2 regions of the Mycolicibacterium aichiense genome follow, and region 1 is predicted to be linked to the other one. Evidence: predicted binding sites of a transcription regulator. Region 1 holds the regulator's gene; the other holds the start of a gene.
What was found. Region 1 encodes HspR, which represses chaperone genes until heat shock. Its sites were predicted from a motif close to ANNTGAGTNNNNNNNACTCANNT; they were not measured.
Positions count from the first base shown of each region.

Region 1 (5,474 bases):
CCGTGCAGCACGAGGGCGAAGGCTCCAAGCCGGTGCTGGGCAACGTGATGCGGCAGGGCTACCGGCTCGGCGATCAGGTGCTCCGGCACGCACTCGTCGGGGTGGTCGACACCGTCGACGACGGGTCAGCGGCACCTCAGAAGGGCGACACGCCCGTCAACGGCGACCAGAGCGGCGCGCAGAACGCAGAATCGAATTAACAGCATGAGCAACGGTGAGAGGAGGTGACGCGGCATGGTTCAACGCGAATGGGTTGAGAAGGATTTCTACAAGGTGCTCGGCGTCTCCTCTGACGCCAGCGAGGACGAGATCAAGCGGGTGGCCCGCAAGCTGCTCGCCGAGAATCACCCCGACCGCAACCCGGACAACAAGGCGGCCGACGAGCGCTACAAAGAGGTTGGTGAGGCCAGGGATGTCCTGACCGACCCGGCCAAGCGTAAGGAGTACGACGAGACCCGGCGGATGTTCGCCGGCGGCGGTTTCCGCCGCGGTAACGGTGGCGGCGGCGGTGGATTCGGCGGCTTCAGCGGTTACGGCGCCGACGGCGGCGAGTTCAATTTGAACGACCTGTTCGACACCGCAAGCCAGACCGGCGGCACGAACATCGGCGACTTGTTCGGTGGCCTGTTCGGGCGCGGCGCAGCGCCGCGCCCGAGCCGGCCGCGGCGCGGTAAGGACCTGGAGACCGAGACCGATCTCGATTTCCTGGAGGCGACCAAGGGTGTCGCCATGCCGCTTCGGCTGACCAGCCCGGCGCCGTGCACGAATTGCCATGGCAGCGGTGCACGTCCGGGCACCAGCCCGAAGGTGTGTCCGTCGTGCAACGGCTCCGGTGTGATCAACCGCAACCAGGGCGCGTTCGGGTTCTCCGAACCGTGCACCGACTGCCGGGGTAGCGGCTCGATCATCGAGCACCCCTGCGACGAGTGCCACGGCACCGGAGTCACCACCCGGACCCGCACCATCAACGTCCGGATCCCACCGGGCGTAGAGGACGGTCAGCGCATCCGGCTGGCCGGCCAGGGTGAAGCCGGGTTGCGCGGTGCGCCGTCAGGCGATCTGTATGTCACCGTGCATGTTCGGCCGGACAAGGTGTTCGGCCGTGACGGCGACGACCTGACCGTGGCGGTTCCGGTGAGCTTCACCGAACTGGCCTTGGGGACAACGCTTTCCGTTCCCACCCTGGAGGGCAAGGTTGGTGTGCGAGTGCCGAAGGGCACCGCCGACGGCCGGATCCTGCGGGTGCGTGGGCGCGGAGTGCCCAAGCGCGACGGCGGTCACGGCGACCTGCTGGTCACCGTGAAGGTTGCCGTGCCGCCGAATCTCGAGGGCCAAGCGCTCGAGGCACTGGAGGCCTACGCGGCCGCCGAACGGGCGAGCGGCTTCGACCCTCGGGCGGGATGGGCGGGTAACCGCTGATGGCCACCTCTGATGAGGCCCGGACGTTTCTGATCTCGGTGGCCGCCGAGCTGGCCGGTATGCATGCGCAGACACTGCGCACGTACGACCGGCTCGGCCTGGTCAGCCCCCGGCGTAGTTCCGGTGGGGGACGGCGTTATTCGGAGCGCGACGTCGAACTGCTGCGCGAGGTGCAGCGGCTGTCGCAGGACGAAGGCGTGAACCTCGCAGGGATCAAGCGGATCATCGAGTTGACCAATCAGGTCGAGGCTCTGCAGTCCCGCGTCGAGGAGATGATGGCCGAGCTGGAGTCGTTGCGCGCCAACCAGCGTCGTGACCTGGCGGTCGTACCGAAGAGCACCGCGCTGGTGGTCTGGAAGCCGCGCCGCTAGTCGGCCAGGCGAAGTCAGCGCACGCGGATCGTGAACACCGAGACCGCCGGCTGCCCCGGCGTCGCGGTGTTGTAGCTGCCTGTGCTGAGCGCGTTGGTCGGCGCGGCCATCGGCTCCAGCCCCACCACATCGTCGTTGCCGGGCGCGAAAATCTGCGCGGCCGGGAATCCCTGGGCGAACACCACGTCGATACGGCGGTCACCGGCGCCGAGTGAGAACACCCCACCCGCCGGTACCCCGTCGAAGCCGTCGTCAAATGTCTTGTCGGCCAGCTTCTCTGAATAGGCCGGCCAGTCCACCCGCTCGCCGGTCGGGAGCCCGCGGTCGTCGACGAGCAGATGCGCCAAGGCCGGCGTCTGCAGCGTCCATTCCGATCGAGGAGCCCCGGGAACGGTCAGGTAAGGGTGGAAGCCGTAACACAGTGGCACCGCCGCCGACGTGGTGGCCGTGACGGTGGTCTGCACTGTCAGCGCCCGATCGGCCAGCGTGATGTCGAGGGCGACGACGTGCGGGAACGGGAAGCTGGCCAGCAGGGCCGGCCGGCTTCCGTAGTCCAGTTCGGCGACCAGCCGGTTCTCCGACTGCTCGGTGATTTGCCAGCCGGGGTATGCGGCGAGCACGCCGTGGATCGGCAGGCCGTGCGGGTCGGTGCGCACGCCGCCGACTCCGGGGGTCAACGTCACTGCGCCGCCGTCTAGCCCATAGCCGTTGGCGCTCAACCGATTAGCCCACGGATACAGGATCGGGATGCCGAGCGTCTTACCGTCGCTCACATATGCCTGCAGCCGGCGGCGCTGCCCGAGTAGTTCCACGCCGTCGTCGGACAGCGACGTGCAGATCATGCCCGCCGACGGGACATACGTCGCCGTCAGTGGTGAGGATGGATCATGCAGAACGACGGACGGCAGCTCGGCCACCGTCGAAGTCTAACTGTGGGCGCCGATGTAGCTGGTCAAGTCGTCGATCGTGCGCAGTGAGGCGTACTCCGACTCCGGGATGTCGACCTCGAAGCGCTTGTGCAACCGGACCAGGAAGTTCAGCCAGTCCATCGAATCCAGGTCGACCTGATCACGCAGGAGCTCGGAGTTGGACAGGTCGCCCTCCTCGATCTCCGGTGCGATCGCGAGCAGTTCCTGCACAACCTGGTCGCGGATCTCGGTAGCGCTCACGTCGGGTACCTCCTACAGCTCTTGGGGCTGCTGCAGCAACCGGTTGATCTCGGCAAGGAACAGCGCGCCGCGATGACCGTCACTGGCGCGATGGTCGGCGGCCAAGCTGGCCTGCACCGTTGTGGCCACCCGGATTCCACCGTCGACCACGACGACGCGCTGCGCCGGCCGGCCGAATCCCACAATGGCTACCTGAGGGGGGTAGATGACACCGAACACCGAGTCGACACCCTTGTCACCGAGATTGGTGACGGTAATCGTCGGATCGGACATCTCTGAACTGCGCAGCGAGCCCGCCCGGGCCCGGGCCACCAGATCGGTCAGGTCGGCCATCAACTCGTCGAGCTTCTTCTCGGCCACATCGTGGATCGCCGGCGCCACCAGTCCACCGCCGCGCAGCGAGATCGCCACGCCCACATGCACTGCCGAGTGCGCTTCGTAGCCTTCGTCGCGCCAGAACCCGCTGAACTCGGTGAACCGCTGCGCGGCCAGGGCCACCGCTTTGAGCTGCAGAACCGCGGGCAGCAATCGCTCGGTGATGGGCCGGTTCACGTTCTGTTCGGTCAGCCAGCCCAGCGCGGTGTCCAGGATGATCTCGTCGGCGAGGTAGTAGTGCGGGATCTCCCGTTTGGAGCGACTCATCGCCGCGGCGATCGATGCGCGCATGGCGGCGCCGCGCTGCTTGGCCTTCTCCGCCGCGGACTTCGGCTCGGAACTCACGTCTGCCGGCGTCGGGGCAGGTTTGGGCTCGGCGTGGTGCTGTGCGGCAGCGGCGTGCTCGACATCGATGAGTGTGATCGCGCCCTGTGGGCCGGTGCCTGTCACAACGCCGAGGTCGACGCCCAGCGAAGCCGCCGTACGCCGGGCCACCGGGGACACCCACAGCCGGTGGCCGACGGGCGCGACCTGACTCGGCCGTTGTACAACCGGGGCTTCGGGTTGCGGCGCCACGGCCGGTGTCGCAACCGGTGAGGCGGTGCGCCGTTGCACCGCCTCACCGGGCTCGGCCAAGGTTGCCAATGGGGTGCCCACAGCCACCGTCTGCCCGACCGGGACCAGCAATTCGGCGACAACACCCTCATGCCAGCATTCGATTTCGACTGCAGCCTTGGTGGTTTCGACGACAGCGACGATCTGTCCGCGGGTGATCGTGTCGCCGGGCTTGACCAGCCACTCGTCAAGTGTGCCCTCGTCCATGTCCGCGCCGAGGGCGGGCATCGTGAACTCGATCATCCGCAGGTGCCTTTCCCCGGGTCGCTTCGCTCCTGCCCGCCGGTGCCTTTCCCCGGGTCGCTTCGCTCCTGCCCGCCGGGGTCTCCGAACAGACCCCGCACCGCGGCCACGATCTTGTCCGGCTGGGGCAGTGCCGCCTCCTCGAGGTGCTTGGCGTAGGGGATCGGCACCTCGACGCTGCACACCCGGGCGATCGGCGCATCCAGGTCGTAGAACGCCCCCTCGACGATCCGCGCGCTGATCTCGCCGGCCAGACTGCCGGTACGCCACGCCTCGTCGATGACCACCGCGCGATGCGTCTTGCGGACCGACTCCAGGATGGTGTCGTCATCGAGGGGGCGAAGCACGCGCAGATCGATCACCTCGCAGTCGATCCCCGCCAGAGCCAGTTGGTCGGCGGCATCGAGTGCCTTGGGTACGCAGCCGCCGTAGGCGATCAGTGTGACGTCAGTTCCGTTGCGGCGCAGCGCCGCCCGGCTGATGTCGGTCGGCACCAGGCTGTCGACGTCGACGGCGGTGTTGTAGAGCTGCACATGCTCGAACACGATCACCGGGTCGGGATCGTCCAGGGCGGTGAGCAGCATCCCGTACGCGTCGGCCACCGTCGCCGGTGCCACCACCTTGATCCCCGGGATGTGGGCGTACCACCCCTCCAGGCTGTGGGAGTGCTGGGCGGCGAGCTGACGCCCGGCGCCGGTCGCCATCCGGACGACCAGTGGAACAGAGAATTGCCCGCCAGACATGTGTCGAAGGGCCGCAGCGGTATTCACGATCTGGTCGAGCGCCAGCAGACTGAAGTTCACGGTCATGACTTCGACGATCGGACGCAGACCGTTGATCGCGGCTCCGATGCCGATGCCGACGAATCCCAGCTCCGACAGCGGGGTGTCACGGATCCGCTCGGGGCCGAACTCCTCCAGAAGCCCCTTCGACGCCGCGTAGGTGCCGCCGTAGCGCCCCACGTCCTCGCCCAGCAGAACCACTCGCGGGTCGTTGCGCATCGCCTCGCGAATCGCGTCGTGGACGGCGTTGCGGTAGGTGGTCTTCACGACAGTGCCTCCGCTGGGGTCATCAGATCTCGGGTGAGTTCCTCGACGCTCTCCAACGTTCCGGCCTCGGCGTAGGCCACCGCGTCGTCGACCTCGGTGGCGGCGCGCTGTTCCATGGCCGCGACGTCGTCGGCGCTCAGAGTGCCGTCGGCCAGGCACTTCTCGGTGAACAGCCGGATCGGATCGCGTTCACGCCAGTGCTCCACTTCGGTCTTCTCCCGGTACAACTCGGG
Region 1 covers NZ_AP022561.1:5,259,671-5,265,144, reverse strand. The annotation lists gene grpE (nucleotide exchange factor GrpE) at 1-200, shown strand, start outside; gene dnaJ (molecular chaperone DnaJ) at 235-1,419, shown strand; gene G6N32_RS25415 (heat shock protein transcriptional repressor HspR) at 1,419-1,790, shown strand; gene G6N32_RS25410 (aldose 1-epimerase) at 1,805-2,707, opposite strand; gene G6N32_RS25405 (acyl carrier protein) at 2,717-2,959, opposite strand; gene G6N32_RS25400 (dihydrolipoamide acetyltransferase family protein) at 2,972-4,192, opposite strand; gene G6N32_RS25395 (alpha-ketoacid dehydrogenase subunit beta) at 4,189-5,241, opposite strand; gene pdhA (pyruvate dehydrogenase (acetyl-transferring) E1 component subunit alpha) at 5,238-5,474, opposite strand, start outside.

Region 2 (5,474 bases), 2.3 Mb from region 1:
GGTGGCCCAGCTCTGCAGCTGACGTTTCGTTCGCACACCGTCGTCGCCGATCCTGATCCAGCCGCGAGTTTCGCGCCCCGCCATGATCATCGGTGCGGTGTGGTCTCGTTCCAGCAGGGCGGCGGTGTCCTCTGGCGGTACCCGCACCATCAAGCCGCCCTGACCGCTGGCGCACACGGCCATGTTGCCGTTGATCAGGAACGCCACCCCGCCGAACATCCGCTTCTCGTCGACGCCGTGTTCGGTCGCGAGCAGTTCGCGCAGCCGGTTGGCGAGATCCTCGTCGTAGGCCATAGCCAGAAGTTACTACGCCCAGCAGACACAAACTCGGGCCGATTCTGGCGAATCAGCCCGAGTTTGTGCCTGGTCGAGCGTCAGGCCGCAGCGGTGGCTGCCTCGGTGGCCGGCTCCAGCGCCTGCGCGACGATGTCGGCGACGTCCGTCATCGGCTTCACGGTCAGCGCCTCGAGCACCTCGGCCGGGACGTCGTCCAGGTCGGCCTCGTTGCGCTGCGGGATGAAAACCGTTGACAGACCGGCCCGTTGCGCGGCCAGCAGCTTCTGCTTGACGCCGCCGATGGGCAGCACCCGCCCGTTCAGGGTGACCTCGCCGGTCATCCCGACGTCGGAGCGGACCTGCCGTCCGGTGGCCATGGACACCAGCGCGGTGACCATCGTGACGCCGGCGGACGGACCGTCCTTGGGCACCGCGCCGGCCGGCACGTGCACGTGGATCTTGCGGTTCAGCGCCGCCGGATCCACACCCAGCTGCTCGGCGTGGCTACGGACGTAGGACAGCGCGATCTGCGCCGACTCCTTCATCACGTCACCCAGCTGACCGGTCAGCTGAACGCTCGGCTCACCGTCGGTCGAGCCGGCTTCGATGTAGAGCACATCGCCGCCCAGCCCCGTCACCGCCAGTCCGGTCGCCACGCCCGGCACGGCGGTGCGTTCCGCCGATTCCGGGGTGAAGCGCGGACGGCCAAGGTAGCCAACCAGATCCGGCTCATCGATCACGATTGGATCCGGGTTGGCATCTAGTTTGGTCGTCGCCTTACGCAACGCCTTGGCCAGCAGCCTCTCGAACTGGCGCACACCGGGCTCCCGGGTGTAGTCCGCGGCGATCTTGCGCAGCGCCGCGTCGGTGACCGTGACCTCCTCGGGGGTCAGCGCCGCGCGGTCGCGCTGCCGGGGCAGCAGGTATTCGCGCGCGATGGCCACCTTGTCGTCCTCGGTGTAGCCGTCGATCTGCACCAACTCCATGCGGTCCAGCAGGGCCGAAGGGATGTTCTCGATCACGTTGGCCGTCGCCAGGAACACCACGTCGGACAGGTCCAGGTCCAGGTCCAGGTAGTGGTCGCGGAACGTGTGGTTCTGTGCGGGGTCCAGGACCTCCAACAGCGCGGCCGATGGATCGCCCCGGTAGTCGGAGCCGACCTTGTCGATCTCGTCGAGCAGCACGACCGGGTTCATCGAACCGGCCTCGCCGATGGCCCGGACGATCCGGCCGGGCAGTGCGCCCACGTAGGTACGCCGGTGCCCGCGGATCTCGGCCTCGTCACGCACGCCGCCCAGGGCGACGCGAACGAACTTGCGGCCCAACGCCCGTGCCACCGATTCACCCAGTGACGTCTTGCCGACGCCGGGAGGGCCGGCCAGCACCATCACGGCACCGGAGCCGCGGCCGCCGACGACCTGCAGCCCGCGCTGGGCGCGACGGGAGCGCACGGCCAGGTACTCGACGATGCGGTCCTTGACGTCATCCAGCCCGTGGTGGTCGGCATCGAGGATGTCGCGGGCCGCCTTCAGGTCGGTCGAGTCCTCGGTACGGGTGTTCCACGGCAGGTCCAGGACGGTGTCGAGCCAGGTGCGGATCCAGCCGCCTTCCGGGCTCTGCTCGCTGGAGCGTTCCAGCTTGCCGACCTCGCGCAACGCGGCCTCCCGGACCTTGTCCGGCAGGTCGGCCGCCTCGACACGGGCCCGGTAATCGTCGGATCCGTCGGGCTCGCCCTCGCCGAGTTCCTTGCGGATGGCGTTGAGCTGTTGGCGCAGCAGGAACTCCTTCTGCGTCTTCTCCATGCCTTCCCGGACGTCCTGCGAGATCTTGTCGCTGACCTCGACCTCGGCCAGATGCTCGGAGGTCCAGTCGATCAGCACCTGCAGGCGGGCGGCCACGTCTTCGGTCTCCAGCAGCTGACGCTTCTGGACGTCGGACAGATAGGACGCGTAGCCGGCGGTGTCGGCGAGCGCCGACGGGTCGGTGATCTTGTTGACCACGTCGACGATCTGCCAGGCCTCGCGGCGTTGCAGCATCGCCAGCAGCAGTTTCTTGTACTCCGCGGCCAGCGCCGTGGTGTCCTCGGTGGGCTCGGCGGCGGTTATCTCGTCGACCTCGACCCATAGCGCCGCACCCGGCCCGGTGGTTCCGGAGCCGATGTGGGCGCGGCTCTCACCGCGCACGACGGCCGCGGCGCCGCCACCGGGAATGCGGCCCACCTGCACGATCGACGCGATGACGCCATAGGTGGGGTAGCGATCGTCCAGGCGCGGGGCGATCAAGAGCTTGCCGGTCGGGGTGGCCTGCGCCGCGTCCACCGCGGCACGCGCGGCGTCGTCGAGTTCGATCGGCACCACCATTCCCGGCAGCACGATCGGCTCGCTGACAAACAGGACCGGCACAGATTTGGCTTCAGCCATCAATCCTCCAAAGTTCAGTCTGACCGACTCAACCTTGACTGGTTCCAGTTTGTTCCCCGCGCGGACCGCCCAGACAAAGCAGCGAGCCTGCCGCCGGGGGGGTGGCGACAGGCTCGCTGTTGTCAGGGGTGGATCAGCCGGCGGAAGGAGTTGCTCCCAGAACCCGCTGCATGTCCGGGATCATCTGCTGCAGCTGCTGTCCCCAGTAGCCCCAGCTGTGCGTGCCGTTCGCGGGGAAGTTGAACACGCCGTTGCGTCCACCAGCCGCGAGGTAGTTGTCCATGAAGGTCTTGTTGGTGCGCAACGTGAAGCCTTCGAGGAACTGAGCGGCCATCAGGTTGCCGCCGCCACCGGAGGTGTCGAGATCCGACGGCGTACCGGTGCCGCAGTAGATCCAGATCCGGGTGTTGTTGGCGACCAGCTGGTTGATGTTGACCATCGGGTCGTTGCGGCGCCACGCCGGGTCAGACGACGGACCCCACATGCTCTGCGCGTTGAACCCGCCCGCGTCGTTCATCGCCAGACCGATCAGCATCGGCCACCAGCCCTCGGAGGGGTTCAGGAAGCCGGACAGCGATGCGGCGTAGGTGTACTTCTGCGGGTAGTAGATCGAGTAGGTCAGCGATGCGCTACCGGCCATCGACAGACCGACGACAGCATTGCCGTTCGGGTCGACCCCGTAGTTGGCGGCCAGGTACGCCGGCAGCTCCTGGGTCATGAACGTTTCCCACTTGTAGGTGTAGTTCTGCCCGTTGCCCTGCGACGGCTGGTACCAGTCGGTGTAGAAGCTGGACTGTCCGCCGACCGGCATGACGGTCGACAGGCCCGAGCCGTACAGCCACTCGAACGCCGGGGTGTTGATGTCCCAGCCGTTGTAGTCGTCCTGGGCGCGCAGGCCGTCGAGCAGGTACACCGCGTGCGGGCCACCGCCCTGGAATTGGATTCGGATATTGCGTCCCATCGCGGCGGACGGGACATCGAGGTAGAGAACCGGGAGTCCGGGCTTGGAGAAGGCGGCCGAGGTCGCCGACCCGCCGACGACACCGATCAGGCCGGGCAGAGCGAGTGCGGCCACGAAGGCTGCGGCCACGCGGCGCAACCAAGTGCCTCGCATCTTATCGACGATCTTCATGACGGAAACCATCACCTTTCGTACGTGTATCACAGTGGAGAAGTGCTGTGCTCTGGCAGCTAATCACGGTGCGTAGCGCCGACTCGGCACGCGCGGCGGTGTGGCATATCGCGGTTCGCTAACGATCAGGCGACGCGGGGGACTCGGGATATCCAGTCGGCCAACATCTTTGACCGCGCGTCAGTAACAGGAAGGTCACGCCGCGGCAACGATACAGTGGAGGCATGGACCCGTTCGAGCTGCGTCGCTTCGTCGACGCCCAGGACCGCGTGTACGACCAGGTGCTCGCCGAGCTGCGGGCCGGGGCTAAGCGCAGCCACTGGATCTGGTTCATCTTCCCTCAGCTCGGCGCACTCGGAAATAGTTCCACCGCAAAGCGTTTCGGCATCTCATCGCTCGCCGAGGCGCAGGCCTACCTGGCGCATCCAGTGCTCGGGTCACGGCTGCACGAGTGTGCGCGCCTGGTCCTGGCGATCGAGGGCAGCGCGATAGACGAGATCTTCGGCTGGCCCGACAATCTCAAGGTGTGCTCGTCGATGACGCTGTTCGAGCAGGCCACCGATGACAACGCCGACTTCGTGGCGGTGCTTGACAAGTTCTACGGCGGCGAGCGGGATACCCGCACGCTCGAGCTGCTATAGCGGGCGCAGCACCAGCCAGCCCTGCGGCGGGACCACCACCTCGTCGACGATCTCTTCGGGCGGTGCCGCCGTGCCGCCCACCAGCTGAGCCTGCCCGCCGATGAGCGAGGCGACCGGCAGCGTCATCGGCGCGTCGTCGATGTTGAGCGCGACGATCAGGGCATCGTCACCGTTGCGGGTCTCGTAGGCATAGCCGCGGTTGTCCACTTGCAGCGCTGTGGTTTTCGCGTCGTACAGCCAGGGATTGCGCCGGCGCAGGCCGATGAGGTACTGGTGCAGATTCCATGTCTCGCGACCCGCGGCGTCCAGCGGGACGGGTGGCGCCCCGAACTCGGGACGTACCGCGTCGTCGCCGCCGGCCCGTTCTTCCTTGACGCCGCGGTAGCCGAGTTCGTCACCGGCGTAGACGCTGGGGACACCGCCGGTGGTGAACAACAGCACCAGCGCGTGGGCCACCTGCTCGGGGCGGTCCAGCTTGCTGGCGATCCGGGTGACGTCGTGGTTGCCGACGAACGTCAGCGGCGCGAATCTGGCCAGGAAGTCGTTGTGGCGCTGCAGCGCCCAGTCCAACTCGTGGAAGTTGCCGTCGTTGAGGCTGCTCCAGATCGCCTTCCATAGTTCGTACTGGGTCACCGAGTCGACGCCGGAGCCGTCGACGAACGCGGCGTAGTCGCCGTGGATCACCTCGGCGACGAACCAGGCGTCGGGATGGGCTTCGCGGACCCGGGGGAGCACCTGGGCCCAGAACGACTCCGGTACCGCATACGCGGCATCGAGTCGCCAGCCGTCGGCGCCCCGGGCCAGCCAGTGGGTCATGACGTCGACGGTGTAATCGACGACGGCCGGGCTCTTGTGGTTGAGGGTGATGAGCTCGCCGTGTCCCTCGAAGGTGTGGAAGTGGCCGGGGCGGCCGCGAAACCACGACCGCGCTTCGGGGTCACTGCCATCGACGGCACGTAGGTAACGCTCGAATTCCGTTCCCACATGGTTGAACACACCGTCGAG
Region 2 covers NZ_AP022561.1:2,968,620-2,974,093, reverse strand. The annotation lists gene G6N32_RS14480 (TfoX/Sxy family protein) at 1-294, opposite strand, end outside; gene lon (endopeptidase La) at 375-2,696, opposite strand; gene G6N32_RS14470 (esterase family protein) at 2,830-3,828, opposite strand; gene G6N32_RS14465 (DUF1810 domain-containing protein) at 4,053-4,469, shown strand; gene G6N32_RS14460 (alpha-amylase family glycosyl hydrolase) at 4,464-5,474, opposite strand, start outside.
Region 2: the regulator HspR is predicted to act here: its motif matches at 2,708-2,730, upstream of lon (endopeptidase La).